DNA from 2 places in the Marinomonas epiphytica genome. Region 1 is predicted to be linked to the other one. Evidence: riboswitches for the same ligand, from Rfam matches in the RefSeq annotation. Region 1 holds a riboswitch; the other holds the start of a gene.
The links. A riboswitch is a leader RNA that binds a small molecule or an ion and turns the genes downstream of it on or off. The one in region 1 is predicted to bind FMN.
Positions count from the first base shown of each region.

Region 2: it holds a riboswitch for FMN, as region 1 does, so the genes downstream of both, ACYVGZ_RS11320 (6,7-dimethyl-8-ribityllumazine synthase) here and ACYVGZ_RS13445 (DMT family transporter) in region 1, are expected to answer to the same signal.

Region 1 is NZ_BAAGVX010000038.1:209,873-224,772, reverse strand. It holds gene ACYVGZ_RS13450 (NAD(P)-dependent oxidoreductase) at 61-930, opposite strand; gene ACYVGZ_RS13445 (DMT family transporter) at 1,063-1,986, opposite strand; FMN riboswitch at 2,119-2,284, opposite strand; gene ACYVGZ_RS13440 (hypothetical protein) at 2,366-2,836, opposite strand; gene ACYVGZ_RS13435 (hypothetical protein) at 2,986-4,005, shown strand; gene ACYVGZ_RS13430 (DNA-3-methyladenine glycosylase I) at 4,016-4,588, shown strand; gene ACYVGZ_RS13425 (sulfite exporter TauE/SafE family protein) at 4,585-5,346, opposite strand; gene ACYVGZ_RS13420 (bifunctional transcriptional activator/DNA repair enzyme AdaA) at 5,532-6,599, shown strand; gene ACYVGZ_RS13415 (coniferyl aldehyde dehydrogenase) at 6,604-8,022, opposite strand; gene ACYVGZ_RS13410 (SGNH/GDSL hydrolase family protein) at 8,130-8,750, shown strand; gene ACYVGZ_RS13405 (alanine/glycine:cation symporter family protein) at 9,227-10,636, shown strand; gene ACYVGZ_RS13400 (methyltransferase) at 10,692-11,753, opposite strand; gene ACYVGZ_RS13395 (gamma-glutamylcyclotransferase family protein) at 11,743-12,345, opposite strand; gene ACYVGZ_RS13390 (SDR family oxidoreductase) at 12,482-13,228, shown strand; gene ACYVGZ_RS13385 (tannase/feruloyl esterase family alpha/beta hydrolase) at 13,225-14,874, opposite strand.
Region 2 is NZ_BAAGVX010000033.1:209,701-224,600, reverse strand. It holds gene ACYVGZ_RS11330 (methyl-accepting chemotaxis protein) at 1-1,292, opposite strand, end outside; gene ACYVGZ_RS11325 (leucine-rich repeat domain-containing protein) at 1,451-2,695, shown strand; gene ACYVGZ_RS11320 (6,7-dimethyl-8-ribityllumazine synthase) at 2,738-3,217, opposite strand; FMN riboswitch at 3,342-3,494, opposite strand; gene cobJ (precorrin-3B C(17)-methyltransferase) at 3,701-4,477, shown strand; gene cobM (precorrin-4 C(11)-methyltransferase) at 4,487-5,272, shown strand; gene cobW (cobalamin biosynthesis protein CobW) at 5,263-6,342, shown strand; gene cobN (cobaltochelatase subunit CobN) at 6,361-10,227, shown strand; gene ACYVGZ_RS11295 (sirohydrochlorin chelatase) at 10,307-11,500, shown strand; gene ACYVGZ_RS11290 (DUF7000 family protein) at 11,612-12,091, shown strand; gene ACYVGZ_RS11285 (hypothetical protein) at 12,196-12,465, opposite strand; gene ACYVGZ_RS11280 (P-loop NTPase family protein) at 13,372-13,905, shown strand; gene ACYVGZ_RS11275 (DinB family protein) at 13,915-14,457, shown strand; gene ACYVGZ_RS11270 (Fis family transcriptional regulator) at 14,536-14,865, shown strand.

The DNA.
Region 1 (14,900 bases):
GGGCAAGGCAATTAAAATGATATTAGAGGGTAATTCAAGAAGGTGAAAAGTATCTGGACTTTAGTTAAGAGCCTTAACAAGTACGGATGTATCCATTCTTCCTAAGCCTGCTTGTTGTAACTTTTCATAGCGTTGATCGACTTGCTGAGTAAGTGGCAGGTCAAGGCCATGGGATTTAGCTTCATCCAAACAAAAACCGAGGTCTTTACGCATCCAGTCAATGGCAAAACCAAAATCAAATTCGTCTCGAGACATAGTTTCTAAGCGGTTAATCATTTGCCACGAACCTGCAGCACCATGTTGCAGGGTATCGACAACTTGTCGTACGTCTAAGCCAGACTTTTTAGTCAATAATAGGGCTTCACTCAAACCTTGTAGCACACCAGCGATACAAATCTGGTTAACCATCTTACACCTTTGGCCCTGACCGTTTTCGCCCATTAGCTGCACCTGTTGTGCATAAGCATGCATAATCGGCTCGACCGTTGAGAAAGCTTCTAATGGGCCGCCACACATGACCGTCAATTTTCCTTGTTCGGCACCGGCTTGCCCACCAGACACAGGGGCATCAATAAAGTACACACCTTCTTGTTGGCAAGCGTGAGCAAGTTCCACGGCCAAGGTTGCTGAAGTGGTCGTATGATCAACAAGTATGTCCCCCGCTTGCATTCCGGCTAGAACGCCTTGTTCGCCATATACCATACTACGAACATCGTCGTCATTTCCGACACAAAGAAATACAATGTTCGCTTGTCTAGCAGCGCTTTTAGGCGTATCGGCAAAGCTTCCTTGGTAGTCTTGAGCCCACTGTTCTGCCTTGCTTTTCGTGCGATTAAATACGGTTACTTGATTACCTGCTTGGCTCAGATGCCCTGCCATTGGACGCCCCATAACACCAAGCCCAATAAAAGCTAATGTGTAATCAGTCATGCTATTCTCCCTGCTAACTTGTTAACCTAAAAAGACTTATGAGTAGCATACTCCGAAGCCCTCAAGCTGGCTAGCGTATACTTAGATCACTTGAGGGATTTGACACATTATTGGTACTTTTGATTTTTTAGCTTAAGTGCTTATCGCTTGAGAAGCCTTGATTTCTTTTAAGCGCAAACCAATGTTGCCAAATATCAACATAGCTCCACCGATAAGTTGATAACTGGTTAACCCCATGTCTAACACCAGCCAGTTAATCGTTGCGGAAAACACAGGAAAAGACAGCTCTGCTAAAGTCGCCATTTGAGCAGGCACTGTTCTTAAACCTCGATAATAAAACCACATTCCGATCAATCCGCTTAATAACGCCATTAGTACTGCCAGCATTATGTCGCTCGTTGCCATAGCCACCAAACTTGACGAATCAACCAGCGCCAAGGGCACTAACACTAACAAGCCCGCCACAAAACGCCCAGACATAATGGCATTGGCTGATATATTTTGATGGGACAAATATTTACCACATACCGTAGCTGCCCCCCATGCAAATACCGCAATGAGGGTATAACCATATCCTTTTATCACACTGGTGCTGTCACTAGCATAATGCCATTGTGCACCTTGCAGAGTGAGTAAGTCAGGCCACATCATGACCAAGCTTCCTAATAAAATTACACAGGCCCATTGAACAAAGTTGGCTTGGATTCTCTCTTTTAAAAACAGATAAGCCAAAATGATGGCAATAATCGGCTGTAGCTTTTGCAATAAGATCACAACGGTAGGATTTAAGTAGGCAAAGGCTTGAGTGAAAGCCAAAGTACCTATTGCTGAGCCAACTCCCCCGATAAACAGTAAGCAACCGTAAGACGCTTTTGACATAGCACTAAACTCAGCCCGATAGCGCCAAAGCAAAGGGGCTGTTACGAGTACTAACACTAAATGTTCAATTAGCACTATCTGTAGGGTGGAATAGCCTGCATTTAGTAAAGGGTAACGAATGAGTGTGTCTAAGGCCCATGTAAAACATGCGACCATAATAAAAAATGTGCCTGCCATCTTAGATTGCTCCTCGTAATAAGATGCACAGGGGTGATGAGAAATGTACCAGCCAGCACAAGACAAGCAAACGCCTTGCGCACTAGCAGGGCAAGACGTCTACTAAAATAGGTTGTATACCTTTTTTCACTGGTCGACCTTCTATCATCCGGACTATAACCGTCGGCTCTGGAATCACACCAGATCTGCTGACCTTATTAATCAAATTTGATTAAATAAGCGCTCGCGGGCTGCTGAAAACACGAAATGCACTTTCATTACCGCCGGTGGGGAATTTCGCCCCGCCCCGAAGTTCGATTAAATTGTATAAATTTGAGATGCTAACTTTACTGTCAGTATCACTATAAGGCAATGCCTCTAGGCAGAGTTCGCCTCGTTTTTAGGCTTTTTGAGCTAACTTGATAATAGTATCTAAAGATGTTTTCAGCTGCTGCACTTGGGTTTCTTCGTTGGGCAAAGCTTTCTTCGCACATTCATTAATGGCAAAAGCAAAATCCGTTAATAATTTACGCTCAGGATACCTTTCTCCTAACTTGTCCACGACCGTCACTTTATAAACATCAATTTGTTGCTGAAGATATTCAGCTTTGGCTGTATCACCTTGGCTATAAGCCAAAATACCCGGAGAAACAATTTGCTCTTGAATAAAGACATTGTAAGACTGCAAACCTTTTCGAATAAGGTTCAAGTCTGTTGCTTCATAAACATCGGCAGTCACTGTCATTTTGCGATCCACAAAATCAATAAAAGCCTGACAGTCTTGCATTTCATTCACCGAGGGTTGTGCAGCCACAGAAAAAGAGGCCGAAACAGCAAGGCCTGCAATAATTAACCGTTTTAACGTTTTCATGATATTAACCTGCTCGTGGACACAGAATGCGTATTATCGCTAACACGATCATTATCAGCTAATTATAGAAGAGGGTGCAAATATTACTATCCTTGCCAGGTTAGTAATTTCAGCCTACATTTTTAATACCCAACAACAAGGATGTGGCTATGAAAACTCTAATTATTCCCCTTTCTGCTTTTCTTGTTGCTTGCTCTAGTAGCGAGCTCAGAGTTGTCGACAACTTAACCGTATCAGCTCGTAATGATGGCGTTTTTATGAATCCCAGTAAATGGGTTGTATGGGGGCACCCGTTACAAACAACTTACGTCTCTCTAAATGGGCAGTTGGCTTTAGAATCAGGCCAGCTTTGTCTAGCAAGTCGATATCGCTCACCGTTTACAGTTAATTGTTTTGGATCCGTAAATGGTAAAAGCGGAAGTGTACATTATGAACATTATCCATCCGAATCGACGGCTCTTGATCAGCTTGTTGTTAACCAGCAACGAGAACTCAATGCGGCCGAGCACTACATTGTCGCAGCCAATAAATTATTACAATGTAAAGCTAAAAAACCCGCAAATGATGCCGTTTGCCAAGAAGCACAACAGCAATTCAACATACAAGAAAATACGCTTGCAGCTATTCGTAATGACATATATGCATTTTTTGCCCAAAAGAACCGCTTGGTTTATAACTGGTCACAAGAGCTCAAACTTGAAAACGGTGTGTTTATATCTGAGCAGCTAACAGGCGGTACGAATTATTCGAACAACTCTGCAGGTGCTACCATTGTTAATGGTTTTAGTATTGAGCGCTTTAGGCCTAAATGCTCCGAGTTTACAGAAAAAGGGAAGGAGAAATATAAAGACTTCAAAGTAGTAACCAGTATTATTAAAGCGCATGAGTTATATTATCAAGCTTCTGATAACCGGCTTATAGCATTACAAAGCAAGTTCAATAAAAGTCTTCCGTTAAAAGAAGATAGTGTAAAAAACGACTCTCTTAATGAGATCATTGCAACAGTAAACGCTAACCTTGCATCCAGCCAAAGTCTATCTTCCGCAGGATATTTAGCTATTAACAAGAAAACAAGTAATGCTCTGCCAATTAAGGGGTCAGTTTATTATGCTGTACTCACTGACGCTGAAAACCTTTTTAATCATTGCTTAAAAGTAATGCCTCATTAAAGGAAGAAGTTTGAATCGATGTAATTGGGTAAATGATGCGCCAGATTTTCCTAGATATCATGACGAGGAATGGGGCTGGCCTGTTGCGAATGATCAAAAGTTGTTTGAAAAACTCTGCTTAGAGTCTTTTCAGTCAGGTTTGAGCTGGCGCACCATTCTATCCAAAAGAGAACACTTTCGAGAGGCCTTCAAACACTTCGACCCATACGAAATGGCCCGCTTCACTGCAGAAGATATTGCGTCATTAAAAGCCAATGCAAAGATAGTTCGGAATCAAAGAAAGATCGAAGCAGTCATTAACAATGCCAAAAGAGCGATTGAGATCATTAACGAGCATGGTTCTTTAGCCAAGTTCTTATGGCAATTCGAGCCTTCTGAATCCTCTCTCGATGACCTACCTAGAACGACTTGTCCGGAGGCCATGCAATTGGCTAGAAAATTAAAGAAACGCGGTTGGAAATTTGTTGGCCCGACGACAATTTATGCCTTCATGCAGTCAATGGGCATGGTAAACGATCACGAAGCACATTGTGAAATGCGGCTCCGCATCACTAAAGCCAGAGCAGAATTTATTCGCCCTTAGTCACTTAATAGTGCCGCGGCACTGCCACATACTGTCATAATAAATAAGAACCACTTTAAATGGTTAGGGTTTGCCGTGATGGCCATTTTTACAGCCAAATGGGAGCCCAGCATAGTTCCAGAGGCAAGAATAAGCCCAGGGAGCCATAAAATTTGGTCATTCCAAATAAACACCCCAAGCGCTAAAGCGGTAAAGCCTAGCGTACAAACCATTTTTAAGGCGTTTGTGCGTACTAGGTCATATCTGAGTGTTCCTGCAAGTGCAGCGATTAAAATAAAGCCAACCCCGGCCTGTACGAAACCACCGTAAATGCCGGCTATAAACAAGGCAAACCAAGCCGATGGTTTTTCCGTTACTTTAAAAGCTCGAGTTCCTTCCGGTGGCGCCACTAATGCAGGTCGAATGATCATAAGAAGCGTCATGCTAATCATAGCAGCTAACAAAAGAGGCTTTAACCAGTACTCAGGAGCATAACTTGCAGCAAATGCACCAACCACACCACCTAATAAAGAGGGGATCATCACGGGTAATATATCATCGCCATTGAGCTTATCTGCCTTTTTAAACCCCATTGTTGCTGTTACATTTTGGAGAAAAACACCAACCCGATTAGTAGCATTAGCAATATCTGCAGGCATCCCCATTACCATTAAGGCAGGAAGAGTCAAGTTAGACCCGCCTCCAGCAAGGGTATTAATAATCCCCGCTAAGAACCCCGTACCAATAAGTAATCCAATGGTAAATAAACTGTAATCCACGCAACCTCCCTTTATGAGCGATGTTATTTTTTGCGCCATCATAAAGAAAGCCAAAACAATTAGGAAGAGAATTCAAGCCTTGCTTAGACACTATTTATTGTAAAAATACTTGTTCAATTTTCGGTTGTCGGTTTTCTCTTAGCTAGATTAACCTATGATTATAGGAAGTTAGAGATGGAGAAAGCATGGTTATTACAGACACTAAGCTGGCAGATGAGTATTATCAAGCCCTGTTAAATAGAGAGCCCAGTTATGTGGGGAGCTTTTTCGTCGGTGTCAAAACCACGTCTATCTTCTGTATTGCAACCTGCAGAGCTCGCAAACCTAAGCGACAAAACGTCATTTTTTATACTCAAATCAAAGAAGCTCTAGATGCTGGCTATCGGCCTTGTAAAGTGTGCCGCCCAACAGAGAATGCTCATCAAACTCCTGATGAAGTAGGGCAAGCTATTGATTTAGTTCGTAACAGTGAAAAGGCCAAAATTACCGACCAGAACTTAAGAGATAAAAATATTCGGCCTATTTATGTCCGCCGTTGGTTTAAAAAGCACTATGGAATGACCTTTCAAACCTTTCAGCGAATGTATCGTATTAACTTAGCTTATCAAGAGCTTAAATCTGGCAAGAGCGCAACTCATACTGCACTAGATACAGGCTATGAATCTCTTAGCGGCTTTGGGTACACATTTAAAAAACTTTTAGGTCACTCACCAAAGTTTCATTCGGAGAACAATGTGATATTAATTGATCGACTTACTACGCCTATTGGTCCTATGTTCATTTGCGCGACAGAGCAGGGGGTATGCTTACTGGAATTTGTTGATAGACGCATGCTGGAAACAGAGTTTGAAGACCTGCAAAAGCGACTAAAAGCTCAAATAGTTAGTGGTGAAAACTCTCATATAAAACAAATGAAGTCAGAACTTAATGAGTATTTTCTAGGTACAAGGAAACACTTTGATGTGCCCCTAGATTACCCTGGGACAGACTTTCAGAAACAGGTTTGGGAAGCTCTTGGGGATATTCCTTATGGGCAGACGGCAAGCTATCAACAGCAAGCTGATCATATCAATAACCCTAAGGCTTTTCGCGCCGTAGCACGAGCAAACGGTATGAACCGCATTGCGATTGTCATCCCGTGCCATCGCGTCATTGGCAAAGACGGCAGTCTAACTGGATACGCAGGAGGCCTTGAAAGAAAGCGCTGGCTGCTAGATCACGAGAAAAAGCATACCAGCTCATCACTCCTTTAACGCTCTACAGGTACCGCCAGATTTTCTTCATCAAACGGTGCGGCCAAGCGCGATAAGGGGGTAAAAATCGCTTCAGCAAGTCAGGCCCGTGCTTGTATAGAGTAGCCTTATTGTGGGAGAACGTCTGAAAACCTTCCTGGGCATGATACGCCCCCATGCCTGAATGCCCAATTCCCCCAAACGGAAGATCTACTTGAGCCACCTGAATTAAGGTATGGTTAAATACCAAGCTACCACTGTGAACACGCTCTTCGCTCAATTTCATCTCAAGTTTGTCTTGAGTGAAAACATACATCGCCAGTGGTCTCTGCCCTTGGTTAATATGAGTCAAAGCCTCATCAAAAGTGTCATAAGTAAGAATAGGTAAAATCGGGCCGAAGATTTCATCTTGCATTAATTGCAATTCGTTAGAAGGCTCATGCACAAGGTGTAAAGCAAATTTTCCATCATGCTCTTTAGGCCCTTGAGGTAAAATATTCTCACAGTTAACACCTAACTCTTCCGCTTGGGCTAGATAGCTCTTAAGCCGTGACAACTGGCGTTCATTAATCATTGAGGTATAGTCTTCACTATTTATACCTTTAGGGTACAGTTTAGCAAGTTCTTCTTTGAGCTTACTCACTAATTCAGCTTTTTTGCTTTGGTGACAAAGGATGTAATCGGGAGCAACACAAGTTTGGCCTGCATTGAGAATCTTACCAAATAGCGCTCGACTGACAACACGCTGAATGTTGGCGCTTTCTGTTATAACAAGGGGGGACTTTCCTCCTAACTCAAGGGTGACTGGCGTTAAGTTTTTCGCTGCATTTTCCATCACCTTGGCACCAACTAAGGTCGAGCCAGTAAAGAGAATATGATCAAAAGCTAACTGGGTAAAATGATTGGCAACCTGAGCCTCTCCCTCGATTAGCACAACCCAATCCTCCCCCAGTGATTCGGCGAGTAAGCGCGACAGCACTTGATTCGTTGCTGGACAGAACTCAGAGACTTTCAACATAACTCTGTTTCCAGCCGCAATAGCGCCAATCAAGGGGCCCAGTGCTAATAAAATAGGGTAATTCCATGGCGATATGACACCAATCACCCCTTTTGGTTGATGAATCACCTTTGCCTGCGAGGGCTGAATACTGATATGTGTTTTACGCCTTGCAGGCTTCATCCATTGCTTTAACGACTTTTTGGCGTGTTTGAGCTCACTAAAGGTAGGTAAAAGCTCAATCAAACGAGATTCTTCTGGTCGCCTGTTACCATAATCTGCATTTAATGCGTCAAGTAACTCATCTTCATACTGCAGAAGCCCTTGTTGTAGTGAGGTAAGCAGCTGTTGACGCTGCTCATAAGAAGGATAAGGGTGACTTTCAAATAACCCTTTTAGACGAGTAAAAGCTGTGTCTAGATATTCACCATTATGTTTAAAAGTCATAATAACGCTCGTATATTATAATTTTTATTTCTGAAGAACACAGCCTAACACGAACTATGTTATTACGCATTTCTTAGCTAAACTTGAGAATAAAAAAGGAGAACACCATGGCAACCATTTTATGTTACGGAGACTCTTTAACTTGGGGAAGCGTACCTAACGGAGGGCGATATCCTGAGCATTTGCGTTGGCCGTCCATTTTGCAGTCGGCATTAGGACTTGAGCATACAGTCATCAATTTCGGATTACCGGGCCGAACTACGATTTGGCAAGATCCTTTCTCTGAAGGACGCAATGGTCTTACTTACATTCAAGCCGCGCTCGAGACCTTTGGTCCAGTGGATGTGCTTATCATTATGCTAGGGACAAATGACTTAAAACGCCATTTCAACATAGGGGCATTCGAGGCAGCCAAGGGTATTGAACAATTAATTAAGAAGGCTCGTACTCCTAACCCCCAGGGTTTTCCTTACCCAAAAATCCTTGTTGTTGCCCCGCCTAATATTTTATCCCCAACTGGAAACATGACTGAAAGTTTTGCTGGAGCTGTCGAAAAATCCCAACATTTTCATCAGTATTATCAAAGTGTTGCCAGCGAAAATGATTGCTTATTCTTAAATTCAGCAGGGGTGATACAACCGAGTCTCATTGACGGCATCCATCTAGATGCTCAAGGTAATGAGGCCTTGGGGCAAGCGATCGCAAATTTACTAGCGCACAAATTATAGTTAATTTGTTGATTTTTATACAAAAAAACCAAAAACCTACAATAAGCTAAGCAGGGCTTGTAAGAGCCTTGTTATCGCTTTAGCAGCTAAATAAGGTAGATAAAGCCAAACCTCTTTTTTTATTTTGCATCGTTATTTTCATTGGTACACAAATAGGTGCAATTTTGAGCCTTAAAAGCACTGTATAAAAAACCAGACAGCCTACATACACTGATTAGTTTCTGATCAGATTTTTCTTTCACAAAGTTATCCACAAATAGCGCCTCGTTATGGCGCAAACAATGTCTGTTCGCCAAAACAGAAACGAAAAGCAAACCTATCTGCTCAAATAACCACCAAAAACGTCAAGAACTGTTCAATACGCGACCACAACTGCACTATTTTTGATCATTTTCACATTTCAATGTTTAAATTTGTAACAAAACCCTATAGGCTACCGCCAAATTTTTTCTGTCGAAAATAATAGGTAGTACCACATGGACTCAATAATAAACTTCCTCAACAATATTTTTTGGGGTTATATTCTTATCTATGGATTACTTGCAGTAGGTCTATACTTCACCATTCGTTTAGGCTTTTTACAAATCCGTCATTTCCCCGAATTCTTCCGTTCAGTGCTTAAATCACCCAGCAAAGACAAAGGCGGCATTTCTCCATTCCAAGCTCTGTGTACGAGTTTGGCATCCCGTATCGGTACCGGAAACCTTGCAGGTGTTGCAGTAGCAATTACGTTGGGCGGACCAGGTGCCATTTTTTGGATGTGGATGGTTGCCTTAGTCGGAATGACAACAGCGTATGCTGAAAGTACATTGGCGCAACTGTTCAAAACACGTGATGAAAATGGTCAGCTACGTGGAGGCCCTGCCTTCTATATGTCGAAAGGCTTAAAAGCACCATGGGCTGGTGCAATTTTCGCGATTTCTCTCATTATTGCGTTTGGTTTGGTATTTAACGCTGTTCAGGCTAACTCTATTGCAGGTGCAATGGAAGGTGCTTTTGGATTACCGCCAATCAGCATCGGTGTCGTTGTTGCGGTTCTTGCGGGTATTGTGATTTTTGGCGGTATTCGTACCATTGCCAAAGTCGCTGAGTTTATTGTGCCGATTATGGCCGGCTTGTATCTACTCGTGGCCTTATACGTCATCGTCACTAATCTGTCTGAGGTTCCACACATATTGGCTCTGATTGTGAAAAGCGCATTTGGCTTTGAAGAAGCCGTGGGCGGAATCGCAGGTGCCATGCTAAACGGCATTAAGCGAGGTTTATTCTCTAACGAGGCTGGTATGGGCTCTGCGCCGAACATTGCAGCCGTTGCGACCCCAAATCCACATCACCCTTCTTCACAGGGTTTAGTACAGGGCCTTGGCGTGTTCATTGATACCATTTTAGTATGTACCGCTACCGCGATACTTATTTTAATGTCTGGTGTTTTAGAAACTGGCTCTAACTTAACCGGTGTTCCGCTAACTCAAGCGGCTATGGGTGCGCACATTGGCTCAGCAGGTACCTACTTTATTGCCATCGCCATTTTCTTCTTTGCCTTTACTTCTATTATTGGTAACTACTCTTACGCAGAGAACGCTGTTGTCTACCTTAAAGGTGGCAAACTAGGTGTGTTTGTATTGCGTATAGCGGGTCTGCTAATGGTTATTTGGGGCGCTTACGAAAGCGTTGCGACGGTATTCAACCTAGCTGATGCCGCGATGGGATTGATGGCGACCGTCAACCTAATTGCGATCCTTCTCTTATCTGGATTAGTGGTTAAGCTAACGAAAGACTACTTTGCTCAACGTAAGCACACAGACTCCCCTGTATTTAATCCAAAAGATTACCCTGAGGTGTCTGAAAAAATTGATCTTACTATTTGGCAAGAAGACAAAAAGTAATAGATCGACTATGAACTAAAACGCCTTTATCTGAATAGGTAAAGGCATTTTTTTATTAACGATTTTTCATTTGTCGCCCATGGTAAAGGGCAAAGCCTTTTTCTCTCAACAATCGAGTATGAGAACCAAGAGCAGCATCAATAAGTGGTGGGTAACGTAAGAAGTCATTAGCAACGACGAATAATTCGCCATTTAAAGTCAAGTGTTGCTTTACCTGCATGAAAAAGCTTTCCGCAATACTATAGTCCGTGTTTATGCCGGTATGGAAAGGCGGATTGGTAATGACATAATTAAACCGTCCTTTCACTTCTTGCAATCCATTAGAAGCAATTAAGATAAGCTTTTCAGAGACATTATTAGCAGCAAAGGTCAGCTTGGTGGCTAACAATGCTAAAGCGCTATCATCTAACGCGGTAATAGTTGCCCCTGTTTTATTATGCAGCCATAAAGAGATAATGCCGTCTCCACAACCAAAGTCGAGCATTCGGGCATCCATCGCGTGACTCATAAACCGATGTTGGTTTAACTGCTCTAAAAGTAGCTCAGTACCTTTATCCAGTTTACCGTGGCCAAACACACCAGGCAGACTGCAAATGGTCATGGTTTGCCCAGCAACCTCTTGCTGCCAAGTTAACACCCAATCATCCAGCACAAAATTCGCACTTTCTTCCCGCTTATAACCCATGAAGAGCAAGCAGTGTTTAGCACTATCTATTTTACCCACGTCATCCAGTTTAGGGCTTAACTGCTTAGCTGAAGACTTCACACCACTTTTGTTATCTCCCACTAGCCAGATTTGCCCTCCAACTTTCAAAAGTGGCAGGCACACAGCTAATAGATAGTTTAAAAGCTCTTTTGCTTTCGGCTGATAAATCACAATATGATCAAACTGATCTGCTTTCTGCGCATCCCAAACAGCAGAAAAATCACATTGTTGCTCGGTAAAACCAACTTTTAGTAAGTTATCAAACTGGGTTTTAGATTGGCACCAAGCGTACACCTGGGCCTGATGTGACAAGGTGTGCGGATAAGTGTCCTCAGGATTGGCAAATAACACCTTGCCAATCAACTGGTCTTCATTTCGTGCCAGTAATTGACTGGTCGGATTATGATTCATAAGAAGTTGCTAACTCTTTAATGGATAATGTAGAAACTGGGGCTAATAGGGTATTCAGGCGTTCTGTCGATAGTTCTGGTTGTACTCTCGGATAACGAGGCTGTTGGCGGTCATTTAATAAAGGCGCTTGCCAGCCTTTCGTTAGAGCGAGAAAGTCTTGCGCAAAAGCGTCTCCGTGCTCCAAACAACCTGACAAAATTACATCAAGATAGCTTAGCACGATTGGTGATTGCTGGTTAGGGATTAACACATTGTCTGTGTAATACACCCAATACGTGCCATTAGGTAAAGGCTCCTCACTGTAACTGGTGAGTTGTTGTAGATCTATTTTCGCTCTGTGATAACCCGTTTCTCGTTCATCAAAAAGAGGAAATTGATCTTCAGGAACCTCAACCAAAACCCCATTACAAGATTCCCCCCTCGCTTGTACAACCGCCACCGAGCTCATTACAGCATCCCTCGACATAATGGACCAATGGCGTTGAAAACCATCAAGTTTGACTGGCCAAACTTGGCCCGTTTCACCTGTTTTCGCTCGGCTTACACTGTTTATGAGACTACCATACCCTAAAATAAAATGACGGTTTTCCACTTGTATATCCTCCCGAATGTATCAATGAAACGAATGATTTGGGCATGATAACTTGCTAAAAATACCAGTACCAGTCTTGTCTTTAGATTGCCATATGACCATGATGGTGAAATCAACATCCTTTCTTGGAGGTCCAATGTCACCCATTCTTCTTATTACCGGTGCTAGCCGAGGTATAGGTGCAGCTACCGCAAAACTTGCCGCTCAACAAGGCTACCTTGTCCTAGTCAATTATTTGAAAAATGAGCAAGCCGCTCAGCTGCTCGCCTCAGAAATTAACGAGAAGGGTGGAAAAGCCTATGTCATTCAAGGGGACGTAAGTGACCCAAATGACGTTTCACTCATGTTCCAAACAATTGAACAGCGCTGGGGAAAATTAAATGCCTTGGTCAATAATGCAGGAATTTTAGAAACACAAAATACCTTTGTAAAAACAGACCCTAAGCGCTGGCAAAGAATATTCCAAACAAATGTTTTTGGTACTATGTTGGTCAGCCAAAAAGCCATTACACATATGGCAAAAAGCTTAGGAGGTCAGGGCGGAAGTATTGTTAATGTCTCATCTCTCGCTGCGCTGACGGGCTCGCCCAATGAATATGTCGATTATGCTGCTAGTAAAGGGGCTATCGATACCTTTTCAATGGGATTAGCGAAAGAGGTTGCCGATGAAGGCATCCGAGTCAACGTGGTGCGACCAGGCTTTATTCATACCGACATGCACAGTGATGGTGGAGAACCAGATAGAGTTAATAGGTTAGCTCCCAGTATCCCTATGGGAAGAGGCGGAGCCCCTGAGGAAGTCGCTGAGTCTATCCTATGGTTACTCAGTGACAAATCCAGCTACACGACAGGTAGTTTTATTAATGTTGCTGGAGGGCGTTAACGGCACGCAAAAGAGCTGGCTTGTCGGAAGGGGCCAGCTTTATAAAAAGCCTGTTTAGGGTAAGCACACAGTGGCCGACTAACGCCCGCCAAACGGGGTGTGATCTCTGGATTTTCCGTTCGAGTATAAGCAATAATTTTGCTTGGAGCTTGTTTCGCTTCTACCCATGCAACCGTTGCTTTAAGTATATCAAAACGATCTGTCGAGCTGCCTCCTTCACCATGCGGCATACCTGGCACGAGGAACAAACGAACAAAATCATTGACCTTGCCATGATGATGAAAGTTAAGAAAGTCGAACCAACGCATTGTATCCTTTGCTGAGAAAAGTGGATCACTGTTACCATGAAACACCATTATTTTCCCGCCATTTCGATGAAAGTGCTCTAATTTTGGGTTCACTTCAGATCCCGACATGAAATCCATTGCAGACTGGGTAAACTGCTTATGTGTTGTGTTAATGTTGGGAGCGTCTCTATCAAAGTCAAAATTCAACAAAAAAGTTTCTAATGAATAGGGCGTTCCTATTACATCGACTGGTGGCGTCATAAATATGTTAGCAAGCGCTGAAGCTCCCATGACACTGTTATAAGGTTGGTAATCCCAACTGGCAATACGACTTTGCACTTTCCAGTCACGCCAGTTTTGGCTTCGTATCCCAGTATCGAACAACCAATCACTGTATAACGCTTTATTATTACTATTATGGGGGCCTTTATGCATGGTGATCAGCGCACCTGTCGTTTGCGCCGACAAACAGTGACGATCAAAGCGATTAGTACAGGTAACAGCTGTTGCTTCGAAGTGTTCCGCACACTGACGGTAGGCAAGAATCAAGTCGTCGTTGATACCATCCAAAGCATCACACTGTTGCAATAAAGATTGAACAAATAGGTTCAGTTCTCGTTTGCTAAGCGACAGCCGTATATCTGTATTTAGGCGGTGTAGTATCTGGGTGTCCCAAGGAAATTGTAGGGCCGATTTAGGCATGTTTATGCCAGGAGCTTCTGCAATCAGTCCATCAAACATTTCAGGGAATCGAGAAGCCGCAACAATCGCCATACGACCACCATTCCCTTGCCCCATTCCATAAGTATATTGAATGGCTTGCTGGTAGTAGGTTTCTGTCAATTGAGTAGCAATTGGGAAGAGCTGAGCAACGGTTTGATAACCATAATTGATACGAGCTTGTGGGTCATGAGCAAATAGTGTGGATTTAACGACGCCAGCTAACGTTTGCTGCCGCGCATTATGTCCATCGTTACTTGATAAAACGGCAAAGCCTTGATTCACCGCAAATTCAGTAGCTCTTAATCCTGTGAGTTGGCCCAACGCAGGTTCAACAATACCACCATGCCCATCGTTAAACTGATAAGCAAAACGCCCCTGCCAAGAATCAGGTAATCTTAGCTCGAACTCCAATTGGTAGGTATAACCATCGCTACCTAGACGGCTTGGCACCTTGCCCCGTAACAAACAATATCGGGATGTTACGTCGTCATTAGGCAAATATTTGGACGCGGTTAACTGAACACCCTGCGGAGCATGATCTACCATAGATTGGCAGGTTAACCTAGCGGCTTGGCTATATGGTACTAAGCAAAGTAATACTAATACACTGAATCTTAAATAAACCACGAACGCCATTACTCATATCCATTTAAATGCTTTGA
Region 2 (14,900 bases), on a different contig from region 1:
GCAATGCCGCTTACATCCTGGGCTCTTTTCTTTAGGTCATCTGAAATGGTGTGGGTATGCTCAACACTGACTTCTGTTCTTTGTGTGCCTGATTGAATGGATTCAACAGTTTTTTGTACGCTGTTATTTAGGTCTGCCAATACTTTTTCAATTTCATCTGTGGAGGCGCTTGAACGCTGAGCTAAGGTCCTTACTTCATCTGCCACTACCGCAAAGCCGCGTCCAGATTCACCTGCTCGTGCTGCCTCAATAGCGGCATTTAGAGCAAGTAAATTGGTTTGTTCAGAAATATCACGAATGGATTGTAGTAATAGGTTAATGCTGTCTACATCGGAAGTAAGAGTGCTAAGAGAATTGGAGATGGCTTGAGTGTCATCGGCCAACAGCTGCATATCCTTCATAATTTCATGGGCTTGCAGACTATCTTCTAATGTTGCTTGTTCAAGAGTTTTAATATTCGTAGCAGAGGTTAGACTGTGCTCAGCCACGGTTTTAATAGAGGAGGTGACTTGTTCGGCGGAATGAATCGCAGCTCTTGAGCTTACGTGGTTTGATTCCACATGCTGTTGGGTTAGCTGACTGATCTTACCAACTTTTTGGCTGGTGTTAGTTAGTGTGTCTGCAATTTTGTGAAAGTCAGCAAATAGTGCCGCTAAGTCATTTAATAAGGTGTTTAGGGCCTGTTCAGCACTTGATTTAGGGTCGCTAATGCGTAAAGACAATTGTTTCGTTGTGGATACTTGCTGAATGGTGTTAGCAATATTTAAGTTGGCGGATGACTCTTTCTTCATTTGCTGGGCCATATACATAAGAACAATGGCTTCTGCTCCTGCAAAAGCACAATGTACAAGCATAACCCCCATATGATGAGGACCAGAAAACACCATTAGCGGAATATCGAACAGACTAACTTGCGCCATTTGCAAGTACATAAAGCTAATGTGGTAAATCGCTGTGGTCAGTAGTGCGGCTAGGAAGGGTTGCCATCTTTGGTAAACTAGAAACAGCGCCATGCCAACAAATACGTGAAAGTGCATTTCGATCATGCCAAGCTGGCTTTGAATTAATGCGGATGAATACAGCATCATAATGATGGCTGCTAAAACAGAAAAAATAGGGCGGCCTTTGCACAGCGAGTAGGAAGCTTGGGTCAGAATAAAGAGCATTAAAGCGCTAATTAAAGAAAAGCCAATGAGTTTAGGGCCTAGCAAGCCACTGAATAGTAAAATAGGGACCTGGATTAAAAGAGCTCGATAAATAAAAAGGTCAGAATTTCGTAGCTTGTCTTGCATGTTGTCTCTGTATGGATAATTGACTAAAAAGTCATCTTAACAAAAACAAGCAATGAGGGAACGAGTTAATTGATTTTATTGAGCCTTGATAGCGCGCCTGGTAGAACAGGCATAAGTTAGCAGGTTATAATCTCGCCCTTTTACAATAAGGGTACTCAGTGCATACATTAGAAGCCTTACAGAATGGTGAATTACAAGGTGTTACTCGTTTGCAGCTTGCAGAAAACCTCAATCACTTTCCGTCGGCTATTTATGATTTGGCGGATTCGCTAGAAATTCTAGATTTGTCGAATAACCAATTAGCGTCACTGCCTGATGACCTAGATAGGTTGAAGAATTTACGCATTCTGTTTTGTTCTAATAACCAGTTTACTCACTTACCAAAAGTGCTTGGTAAATGTCCTAAATTAGAAATGATTGGTTTTAAGGCGAACCAGATTCGCAAGGTCAGTAGCGACTCCATACCTGAGCAAACTCGCTGGTTGATTCTTACGGATAATCAGATAAATGAACTACCGAGTGACATTGGTAAGTGTCGGCGTCTTCAAAAACTTGCCCTAGCGGGTAATCGACTGGTTTCTTTACCTGCTAGCTTAGCAAACTGTCATAATCTGGAACTGATTCGACTGTCAGCCAACCAGTTGGCTACTTTTCCTGAAGTAGTATTGAAACTGCCAAAGTTAGCCTGGTTTGCTTTCTCTGGTAACCCTTTTTGTGCCCCTAGAGACCAACACGATGACTTTGTAAAAGTTAAGAGATCAGATTTACAGTTGCAACAAGTTTTAGGACAAGGAGCTTCGGGGGTGATCTCTCAGGCAAGTTGGGTAAATAATAGTCTGAACTTTCCTGAGCAAGTAGCAGTGAAGGTGTTTAAAGGCGAGTTGACTAGCGATGGATTTCCTGAAGATGAGCTTGATGCATGTTTGGCAACGGGTAGTCATCCAAATTTGGTGACGCCATTAGCAAAAATAGGCCAAGAAGAAGGAGCGGCTTTGGTCATGGAGTTGATCCCACCTCATTATATCAATTTGGGGCAACCACCCAGTTTAGCCAGCTGTACTCGTGATACCTTTACTCAAGGGCAACGCTTCAGTGTTGAGCAGGTGCATGACATTATTGAACAAATGGAAGGTCTGGTAGCACACTTTGCGGAACGTGCTGTGAGTCATGGGGATTTGTACGCCCACAATGTGCTGATTGATCCCGAGACTTGTCATATTTTATTTGGTGATTTTGGCGCGGCGTCTAAATACGCTCACTTAAAGAGTGATCTACAGGAGGGAATTAAGGCCATAGAGCAACGGGCCTTGAGCTACTTTGTTGAAGATATGATCAGTATTTGTGACATAAAAAACGGCAATGACCAGGAGTTGTTGACGCAACTTCAAGCAAGATACTCATAATGTTAGCAAAAGCCGCTTTGTAAAGCGGCTTTTGCTTTGGGCCTATAGGGCTTTGGCCGCCTCTGTTAAGCGAATTGCTTGGTCACAAGCATTAGCCAGTTCTAAACCTTTTTTCACAAAATGACGAGTAAAGTAATCTTTGTGCTCGTCGTGTTCATGGAAATTGTGAGGGGTTAGAACAGCCGTTAATACCGGTACTTCTGTCTCAAGCTGTACTTGCATCAGCGCGTTACATACAGTTTGGGCAACAAAATCGTGACGGTAGATGCCGCCATCAACCACCAAGGCGCTACCAGCAATGGCATCATATTGGCCACTTTTGGCTAACAGTTTGGCTTGTAATGGAATTTCATATGCTCCAGGCACAGAAATGACATCAATTTGATCGGCTTGATAGCCGCGTGAAAGTAACTCTTTTTTAAATCCCTCTAAACAGTTTAAAACAATGTCTTCATGCCAAGTTGCGTGAAGAAATGCAACGCGTTTAGTAGCAGGAGTAAAATTCGTTGAGCTCTGATTCATGTTAACTTCCTAAATATCAAAAGGTGAATCAGGGCGAACGGACAGGCAAATACACCAGAATACACTGGCATACCTATAGCACGAGTAAGCACAGAAGTACTAACCCGATTGGAGGTCTTGTCTGACACGCTCTCTATCATCCGGACTATAACCGTCGGCTCTGGAATCACACCAGATCTGCTAGACCCTACCAAGGGTGTGTTGGTAGGCGCTCGCGGGCTTAGAAATATATTTCCTTACCGCCGGTGGGGAATTTCACCCCGCCCCGAGAACGAAATCGGAATTTTCCGATGGGGGAGAATATACGTGTTTTTATCCTAAGGTGTCAAAAGCTTGAGTGTAAAAAAATAGGTTTTCATGTTTTTTGCTTTATTAGCTGAACAATCTTCAATTTAACGTGAGGCTTTTGACTCCGTAATACTTATATTAAGTGTACAATACGCCCATTCGCGCACTGATGCGCACAATTTATGTAGAGAGAAAATGAGCAAGTTATTCGTAATGGGCATGGGGCCTGGTGACCTTGAGTTGGTTGCGCCCAAAGCCACTAAAGCACTTGCAGCTTGCAGTGATTGGGTTGCATATGGCTACTATCTAGAGTTATTAGGTGAGCTAAGCCAAGGAAAGAATTTTCATAATTTACCCCTTGGCGAAGAAATTAGCCGAGCAAGGCTGGCCTTGGATTTGGCCGCACAAGGCAAGACCACAGCATTAATTTCAAGTGGCGACATTGGCATTTACGCGATGGCAACCTTGGTGTTTGAATTGTTGGATTTACAATTGCAGGGTAAAGAGAAGCACCCTGAATGGCTTGATGTTGAGATAGACGTTATCCCTGGTATTTCGGCCATGCAAGCAGGAGCAAGCCGAGTTGGTGCCATGTTAGGTCATGATTTTTGTACCATTTCATTGTCTGACTTACTTACCCCATGGGAAACAATAGATAAACGCCTTCATGCTTGCGGGGCAGGGGATTTTGTTGTGTCTTTTTATAACCCTGTTTCTAAAAAACGGGATTGGCAACTTAACCATGCTAGGGACGTCTTATTGCAATACCGCCCAGCTACTACGCCTGTCATGATTGGTCGTCAATTAACACGCCCAGAAGAAGACATCACCTTCACAACGCTAGGGGCTTTGGACGCAAAGGATGTGGATATGTTCACCATGGTGAGTGTTGGTAACAGTGACAGCAAGCATATTCTGAATGGTGCAAAAGAGTGGATCTATACACCACGTGGCTATTCGAAAAAACTCTAAGAGGCGGACATGACAGTTTACTTTATTGGTGCAGGGCCTGGTGATCCTGACTTGATGACAGTCAAAGCGGTGAAAACAATGAAAAAATGTCCCGTTGTTTTATACGCTGGCTCATTAATTCCGACACAGGTAATCGACAGTGTTAGAGACACAGCGATAGCCATTTATGATACGGCCAAAATGAACTTAGATGAGACCACGGCGGTCATTGCTAAAGCCCACCAAGATGGCCATGACGTGGCTAGGCTGCAATGTGGTGATCCAGCACTATACGGTGCAATTGGCGAGCAAATTCGTCGTTTAGAAACACTAGACATTGATTATCAAGTGATTCCCGGAGTCAGCGCTGTTGCGGCATCGGCAGCCTTGTTAAAAAAAGAGTTGACCTTATCAGGGGTGTCGCAAACCGTTATTATGACACGCTATGAAGGGAAAACCCCTTTCCCAGAGCGGGAGCGTTTACCAGCTCTTGCGCAAAGTGGAGCAACCTTAGCAATCCACCTTGGTGTGACACGAATTCATAAAATAGTCGAAGAACTCTTGCCATTTTATGGCGCCGATTGCCCCGTGGCGGTGTGTTATCGCACCAGTTGGCCTGATCAAGACTACGTGACAGGCACACTGGCTGACATAGTCGAAAAAGTGCGCGCTAAGAAGTTTACGCGTACCAGCTTAATTTTAGTCGGCCAGGTGCTTAACACAGACGAGTTTGCAGATTCTTATTTATACGATAAGTCTCAAGCTCATATCTTTCGACCTATTCATAAGATCAACAAGGACTCATCATGCAATTAAATAAAATTCCGACAACCATAGTCACTGGATTCTTAGGCAGTGGTAAAACCACCTTGTTATCTAACGTATTAAAGCAAGCCGCTGGAAAGCGCATCGCTGTAATAGTGAATGAGTTTGGTGAATTAGACATAGACTCTGATTTGTTACGTTCCTGCCCACTAGATTGTGAAGATGGCCAAGACGACGTACAACGCTCTGATGATGGATTTTATGAACTGGCTAATGGGTGTATTTGTTGCACAGTAGAAGAAGAGTTTTTACCTGTGATGGAACAGCTGGTGGCCCGTCGTCATGACATTGACCATATTCTTATTGAAACCAGTGGCCTAGCTTTGCCCAAGCCCTTAGTACAAGCGTTTAATTGGCCTGGTATTAAAGAGCACTGCACAGTAGATGCTGTGATTACAGTGGTGGACGGTCCTGCCGTAGCGGCGGGTCGCTTTGCTAATAATGAAGAACAAGTACAACAACAGCGTCTCGCCGATGATAGCCTAGATCATGACCCTAGCTTGCAAGAATTGCTGGACGATCAACTCAGTGCCGCCGACCTTGTCGTGGTCAGTAAGAATGATCTATTGGACTCAGCTGAAAGAGAGACAGTACAGCAGGTGATCGGTCACCAAGTACCGGCTAGAGTTAAAACTACCTATATTGAAAATGGCGAAGCTGCATTAGACATGCTACTGGGCATTGATGCTGCCAGTGAAGAAAGAATCGATCAGATTCATAATCATCATGACCACCACCATGCTCATGGTGAAGAACACGATCATGCCCATGATCATTTTGATTCTTTTGTGATTAAGCTTGGCGAAGTTGAGTCTGAGCTGTTACAACAAGCTCTGAGTCAATTAGTTGAAGCTCATAATATTTATCGTGTGAAAGGTTTTGCCGCGGTTAATGGTAAACCTATGAGACAAGTGTTTCAGGTAGTCGGTATGCGAGTAGACAGATATTTTGACCGACTATGGCAAAGTGATGAAATACGCCGCACCCAATTAGTATTCATTGGCAAAGGGATTCAAAAACAGCAGATTGAAGACGCCCTTAATGACGCTCTCAGCGTATAAAGAAGGTAAAGTAAACTCGTGCATTTATTGGCGGCAAAACCGGGCGGATTTGTAGATGACGAAGGCATTGTTGATCTTGGTCAAACTCCTGCGGACATTCTAGTATTAGCTGCAGCGGACAGCCTAATTGGAGCCTTGGCGCAAGGCTTAGATGAAATTGCCGCTGAGCCTAACTCAGAATTTACCCTGCCAACAGTGCGTTTGGCTAACTGGATGCAGTTGCTCAAGCCAGCAGCTTATGACCTCTACGAAGACAAGGTACTAGAAGACACTCAGTTGGTGGTCTTATCTTTACTTGGTGGCGAGCATTACTGGGCTTACGGTTTCGAACGTTTACAAGCTTGGCAGGCCGCTAAGCCTAATCGTCAATTGATTGTGGTGCCTGGGGATGATACTCCTGATAGCGCTTTAATGGCGGCGTCAAGCTGTACGATAGAAACCGCTCACCGTGTATGGCGCTACCTTCGAGAGAGTGGCGCTAACAACACCAAACAACTGTTTTATTTTTTAGCGCACCAGTATTTTGGTCAATCTTACTCTTGGCAAGAACCCAGTGTGCTACCTTCGGCATTGATCTACTCAAAGGGAAAAATCGCCAGTGTTAAACAATGGCGGGAAGATTTTAAAGATGCATTGCAGGCTGATTGGCCTGTCGTTATGGTCACATTTTATCGCTCTCATCTGCAGAGCGGCAATACCGGCATGTTCGACCAGCTACTTGCAATATTGGAAAAGCTTGAACTGGTCCCCATTGCCGTCGCGGTCAATTCTTTAAAAGACAGTATGGCGGTGTCTTTAATTGAGGATCTTAGTGAACAATGCACAGTTAGCCTAATTTTGAATACCACTGGCTTTGCTGCAAATCGAGTAGACAGCCCAGACTTAGCTTCCCAGCCTACAGACTTTTCATCCAGTTTTGCATTGAATCTGCCTGTCTTACAGTTGATCTTATCGACAAGTACACAAGACGATTGGCAAGAGCAAACCCAGGGCCTGCGAAATAGAGATATAGCCATGCAGGTGGTGTTGCCTGAAATGGATGGCCGTATTATTACTCGGTCCATAAGTTTTAAAGCCTTAAGTCATTATCACCAAGATGCTCAGGTTGATCTTATTCGCTATCAACTTCACCCAGAGCGGGCTAATTTTGTTGGTCAATTAGCAAAGCGGTATGCTGTGCTTGCTGCTAAGCCAAATGCCCACAAACGGGTGGCTTTTGTATTGGCAAATTACCCAACTAAAGACGGTCGTATTGGTAATGGTGTGGGTTTGGATACGCCGACGTCCACGGTTACCTTATTGACTGCATTAAAAGAAGCTGGCTATTCAATTGAAGAGATTCCGCAAACAGGAAATGAGCTAATTGAAACGTTATTGGGGACTGTTACCAACAACCCTAACACGCTTCATGAAAGAGACTGTTGGCAAAGCCTAGCCTTAGAAGATTACTTAACGTATTTTTATCAATTGCCTTTGGTGGCTCAACAGGCCATTTGGGAACGCTGGGGAGCGCCCGAGGACGACCATAAATGCCGCACTATCCAACGAAGCGGGCAATTAGAGCGACGCCTTATGGTCGCTGGCATCCGCCTTGGGGAGACTTTTGTCGGGGTTCAACCTGCCCGTGGCTTTAACTTAGATTTACAAGCCAATTATCACGACCCCGACCTTGTACCGCCTCACAGCTATTTGGCGTTTTATTTTTGGTTGCGCCATGTGTATCAAGTTGATGCCTTTGTTCATGTGGGTAAGCACGGTAATCTTGAATGGCTACCAGGCAAAGGAACCGCTTTATCTAGTACCTGCTGGCCTGATGTTATCCTAGGGCCAATGCCCAATTTTTATCCTTTCATCGTTAATGACCCAGGTGAAGGCGCACAGGCTAAGCGCCGGACTCAAGCGACTATTATTGACCACCTTATGCCTCCTATGACACGAGCAGAAAGCTATGGAGAAATGGCTGAATTGGAGAGCTTGGTGGACGAGTTTTATCAAGCGATGGGAATGGATGTACGTCGCGAAACTTGGCTTAAAGAACAAATACTGGAAAAGGTACAGAGCTCGCATCTTATTGAGGAGTTGTCTGGTGTAAAAGAAGGGGATGAAGAGTCCGTGTTAGAAGGGCTTGATACGTATTTGTGTGAAATAAAAGAAGCGCAAATTCGTCACGGACTGCACCGGCTTGGAGAGCTACCTGATCATGATAAATTGGCAGATACGCTGGTTGCATTACTGCGTCTACCAAGGAGTACCTCACCCAGCGGTCTAGGAATCTTGCATGCCATTAGTGTCGATCTCGCCTTATTTTCAGGCCCTGATGATTTTAATCCTATGGAGAGTCTGGCAACCCCATGGCAAGGTCCAAGGCCTAGCATGTTAGTCAGAGTTTCGGATGCGAGTTGGCGAACCCAGGCAGATACTAAGGAGAGGTTGGAAACCCTAGCCGCCGGTTTAGTGAAAACCTTTTTATTAGAACATGCTGATTTAGCAGAACTCGCACAGCCATTACCCTTAACCGCACAATTATTGAGCTATGCTAAAGCGCATGTTCTCAAGGCGTTAGAACAAAGCGCTAACAATGAGGTTGAGTCCCTCATCTTAGGGTTAGCTGGTGGCTTTGTACCACCTGGTCCAAGTGGCGCACCTACACGCGGACGATTAGATACCTTGCCAACAGGGCGAAACTTCTTTTCAGTTGATAATCGCGCGATTCCGTCTCCTGCTGCTTGGGCTATTGGGCAAAAGTCGGCTCAGGCGTTAATTGATCGGCATTTGCAGGAAGAAGGTGATTACCCGAAGAACCTCGGTCTTTCCGTATGGGGAACTGCCACTATGCGAACCGGTGGCGATGACATTGCGCAAGCTTTCGCACTGATGGGAGTGCGTCCTATCTGGGCTCCAGGTTCAAATCGGGTGACTGATTTTGAGGTGCTGTCTTGTATGCAGCTAGGGCGGCCTAGGGTGGACGTAACATTACGAGTGTCGGGCTTTTTTAGAGATGCCTTTGCAAACGTAATGCGCTTGTTTGACTCTGCTGTTCAAGCCATTGCCGAATTTGAGGAGCCCGGTGTGGGCAATGTGATTCGTGCTAATGTTGATGCTCAAAAACAGGCGCTTATTCAGCAAGGCGTTGCTCCTGAACAGGCTTCTCGGCAAGCCTCTTATCGTGTTTTTGGCTCCAAGCCAGGAGCTTACGGGGCTGGCTTACAAGGATTAATTGACGAGCGTTGCTGGGACTCCCAAGGGGATTTAGCGCAAGCTTATATTAACTGGGGAGGCTATGCTTACGATGGTGCTTCTGGCGATGGAGTAGAAGCTAAATCTGCTTTTGTAGCACGTTTAGTTAAGCTCGATACCGTGGTTCAAAATCAAGATAATCGTGAACACGATATTCTAGACTCTGACGACTACTATCAGTTTCAAGGAGGCATGACCAATGCAGTAAGCGAACTGAGTGGTCAAGCTCCAACTGTTTATCATAGTGATCACTCCAACCCAAGTGTGCCAAAAGTTCGTACTTTAAAAGAAGAGTTGAACCGGGTGGTACGCTCCCGAGTACTGAACCCTAAATGGATTGATGCCATGCAAACTCATGGTTACAAAGGGGCCTTTGAAATGACAGCCACAGTGGATTACTTGTTTGCCTATGATGCAACAACCGATCTAGTGGCAGATTATCAGTATGAGCAAGTGACAGACCGGTTGCTGTTGGACCCAGACAATCAAGCCTTCATGCGTGATAACAACCCACATGCGTTAGAAGAAATGGGCGAGCGTCTATTGGAAGCCATCCAAAGAGGTATGTGGCAGGATGAGAAAGGCTACCAAGAACAGATTCAATCTCTATTGCTTGATCTTGATCAGCAACAAGAGCAAGGGCAGTGATCTTGGGCAGAAGGTCGCTGTAAAAAAAGCCATAGAAGGTTAAAATAGCGTCGTAAGAGACAATAAACAGAGAGAGAGAATGAGCAATATAACTCAAAGTAAAAAAGGCATTATGATTTGCGGGCATGGTAGCCGAGATAAAGACGCAGAACGGGAGTTTGGTTTAGTGGCCGAAGGGTTGCGAGCACGTTATCCTGATTTACCTGTAGAGTATGGTTTTTTAGAGTTTTCTGCCCCAAATATACACATGGGCCTTAACCGCCTAGTGGACAAGGGCGTAGAAGAAATATATGCCATTCCAGGAATGTTATTTGCTGCCACTCACGCGAAAAACGATATCCCTTCCGTTCTCACTACTTATGAAGAAAAACACCCCGGCTTAACCGTAACCTATGGCAGAGAATTGGGACTGCAAGACGACATGATAAATGCGTTTCAAGCTCGTATTTATGAGTCCCTTGGGTTAGACCCTGAAAACCCACCGGAAAACCTGTATGACACCATGTTGGTCGTTGTTGGCCGTGGAACATCTGATACCTCTGCTAATGCAGAAGCCGCAAAATTAACTCGAATTGTAAATGAAAATATGGGATTTGGCTGGGCAGACACAGTGTACTCCGGAGTGACATACCCATCTGTTGGTGTCGGTTTAGAGAAGCTACTGAAACTTGGTTTCAAACGTATTGTAGTAGCTCCGTACTTCTTATTTACTGGACGGCTTATCAAGCGTATACAAGGCTATGTTGATAAAGTTGCTCAAGAGAACAGCCATGTAGAGTTTATCCAGACTCCTTATTTAAATGATCATCCCAAAGTAATCGATGCTTTCCAAAACCGCGTTGAGGAAATTATGGCTGGAGACTACAGCCGTAATACGGAAGAAACCTTAATGAACTCCTTTAAGCGACGATTGGCGGCAGGTGAAGTGGATGTGCATCACCATCATGCTGAGTATGTTGATCCAGAAGATGATACTCAGGGTGCTTCACAAGCTGATCACCATCACGGGCATTCACACGACCACCATCATGGGCATTCACATGACCACCATCATGGCCATTCACATGACCACCATCATGGCCATTCACATGACCACCATCATGGGCATTCTCATGGAGTGTATAAACATATCGGTCATCCTATGGGGCCAAGAACCATGATAGGTGAAGGGGTTTGCTGTTGCTTCATGGGGCAATTTACTGATGACATTCTTGAAGAAGAAAAATCAAAAATTGATTCAGATTGTACCAAAACGGCTTTTGCTCACCGTTAATTAATACCGTAATTACCCTCTTATGAATATGGGAGGGTAGTTCACACCACCATAAAATTCATTCATTGCGACTATACTTTCAGATTCTAGTAAGTAACAAGGAGCTGTGTGATGATGGAACAAAGTTTAAGTCAGCGAATTATTCTTTACCGAAAAAAACTTGCCAGCGGTGAGCTACAGAGAACCTATCAAGACTTAGTTAAAATCTTACAAAATACGCGCACTATCTTAAAAAAAGACGAATCTCATCCATACTCGCTTGGTAGTGTTCAACATGGCTACCTAGACTACAGCTATTTTTATTTACAGAGCCCTTTGTTACAAGAACGCCACTTGAAGTTTGCTTTGGTGCTCAACCACTCACTTGTCCAATTTGAACTTTGGTTACTTGGTTGTACTAAACAGGTACAAAAAAAATATTGGATTCAATTAAAGGATACGTCCTGGGTACAAACTTCTGAGCTTCCAAAATACTATATTTTTGCAACTAAATTAGTGGAAAGTGATAACTATGAGCAAATTGAAATTTTAACTAAAAACTTAGTTACACATTTCAAGAAGCAGGCCTCTTCTATAGCTCGCATTTTATAGTGATTGGCGCTGCGCACCCAACAGCGCATTCTGTCTTAACACGTGGATAACAAAAAAGGCCGAATGTGAATCACATTCGGCCTTTATTTTGGTGCCAAACTAGCTTATGACGCTAGGTTGTTAAACTGTGCTTGAAGCTCAGCATATTTAGCTTGGTAAGCCGCTTCTTTTTCTGCGAAAGTGTGTGCACCGTTTAGGTTAACGCTGGCATCTACCGCTACGCCTTGAAGTTCAAGAGTTTTGGCTAGCGCATCAACACCTGCTTTAGCAGTACGTACTTGTTCGATCGGGCTGTCGTCTGTGTTTGCAAATGCACCAGAAGTCATAACAGCTGTAGCAAAAAGAGCGATGGCAGATTTTTTAAATGTGTTCATAATATTTCCCCTCATATTTCGGAATATAATTTCCGATTAGATTTAGTTTATTAAGCATGTTTGCTTTCGATGGAATGTATAATAGCTTTTTAAATTTAAATAAAAAGAGCTTGAGAGGCGCTTCCCTTTTTGATTCGTATAATCGATAAAATGCGTAAAATCGTTCTATTTCATAAGGAAAGTTTAAGGATTAAACAAATAAGGAAGAAAGATTCAAATAGCAGGTAAGAAGAATGCTTACCCCACCATTATTATTTTAATTAAGGGTGAAATAATGAAAATATGCATTCAAAAAGAGTTTAGAGTCTTTTTATTTGCACTTTTTAAGTGGGAATAAAAAGTAAAAAAGACGAATAAAAAACGTGCGGAAGGCGTTTTGACATAGATTTTGTGCCGGCAGGCATCACGATTTGATGTGATCGCTCAAGATTTTAAATAAATTTATTGTTAATGCGTAGGTCAGGATTCACGCAGCGAATCTGACGCCGAGGGCGCAGCCCTCGTGTATGCAGGGTGGATTTTAATGGAGTCATGGGCGCTGCGCACCCAACGGCGCATTACGGCCTCCGGCCTAACGGCGCCCTACGATTTGGCGGCGAAAAGTCCCAATGGAGAGGAATATGGGCGCTGCGCATCCAATGGCACATTACGATTAATCGTAGGCATCCACATTCAGATTTGTTTAGAGCCTGGTTATTAAAGGAAGTAGAGCAAGCTAAATGAGCTTGACTAAATATTAAGTAGTGAGCACTATACCAGTATGACTTATTTAACTTTTACGCTATTAACTACACGAATTATCATCACTCTCTAGAGTGGTGGGGTACGTTATACGTAAATACATCAACCCGCCCTTGTGGCGGGTTTTTTATTATTCCTGCCAGGGCTTTTAAAGGAGTAATTTAAATGAAGAAAATAGCAGTCTTTGGCAAACCTGGTAGTGGAAAATCGACCTTGAGTCAGCAGTTGGCAACAGAGTTGAACCTTCCTTTGTATGCTCTTGATACAATTTTGTACCAGCCGAATGGGAATGAAATCCCCTTAAACGAATATCAGTCCATCCATAATGACATACTAAACCAGCCAACTTGGATCATAGAAGGATTTGCTCCTTTTTCGGCGATTCCTTCGTTTTACGAGAGACTTAGCAAGGCTGATACGCTCATTTATATCGACTTTCCCTACTCTTTAACCTATTGGCTTGTGACAAAACGATTTATTAAAGGGATATTTAAAAAGCCGGAAGGTTGGCCTGCACACGCATCTTTATTAAAAGGCACCTTAGCCAGCTATAAAACATTGCGGTTATGCCCTAAGTTTTGGAATCAAAAGTTTATGGAAGCAATCACCGAGCAAGCTCAAGGGAAAGAATTGTATGTGATTCAATCATTAAACGACATGAAGAAACTTCAACAGCAGATAGTAAAGACGGAACAGTAAGGGGAAAATATGACAATGAAGTCTCAATTTCAACTAATGGCTGAATACAACCAGTGGATGAACAACAATATTTATCAGGCCGCTTCGACACTCAGTCAGGATGATCTTAAAAAAGATCGAGGTGCTTTTTTTGGGTCGATACTTGGGGTGTTAAATCATATCACTGTGGGCGACCTTATTTGGTTACACCGATTTGCGCAATGTCCCGAACCATTTTCTTCCCTAGAAGTAATGAAAAACTACCCAGCTCCTACTCAACTAGATGCTTGGATAGCCGATGATATAGTGCCACTGCAAGCACTCCGGCAAACTCTCGATAAGGCAATAGTAAGCTTTATTGAGGAAGTCACGGAGCAGCAACTTGAATCGTCACTTGAGTATCATAATACGCAAGGTGCTTTATACAGTAAAAAAATGGGGCATCTGTTATTACACTTTTTTAATCATCAAACTCATCATAGAGGGCAGGTCTCAACGCTGCTGAGCCAAATACAGATAGATATAGGTGTCACAGATTTATTAGTGCGTTTACCAAGTATAAATAGCCTTTAAATGAAGGATGATTCATAACAAAGGATATGTGGTAACTTTAGCCTTTGGTAAGCAGTAAATTCAGTTAGAGAAGTTGGAATGCGAAAAACCGATAAAAAGTTAGACAAGGCTATTATTGAAGTGCTCAATCAGGTGTGTAATCAAGCCTTGGATCAAGTACCTGGGTTCTGTTGGTTAACTCACAGAGTGGATTATCAAGACTTCCCTAACTCTTTAAACATTATTTGTATTTTTGATACGAACCAAGATATGACTAAAGCTCGCCAAGAGCATTTGATCCAACTCATTGAACAGGCGCTAAAGAAAATCCAGATTACCTTTAAGCATGTCAATAAACACATTCAATTTGATAGTGAAGAGAGCTGCTTGCTTGAAAATAATGGTCGATGGAAAGAGCGGCTTAGTTAGTAACTGGGAAAATCAATAATGATGAGTCATGATCC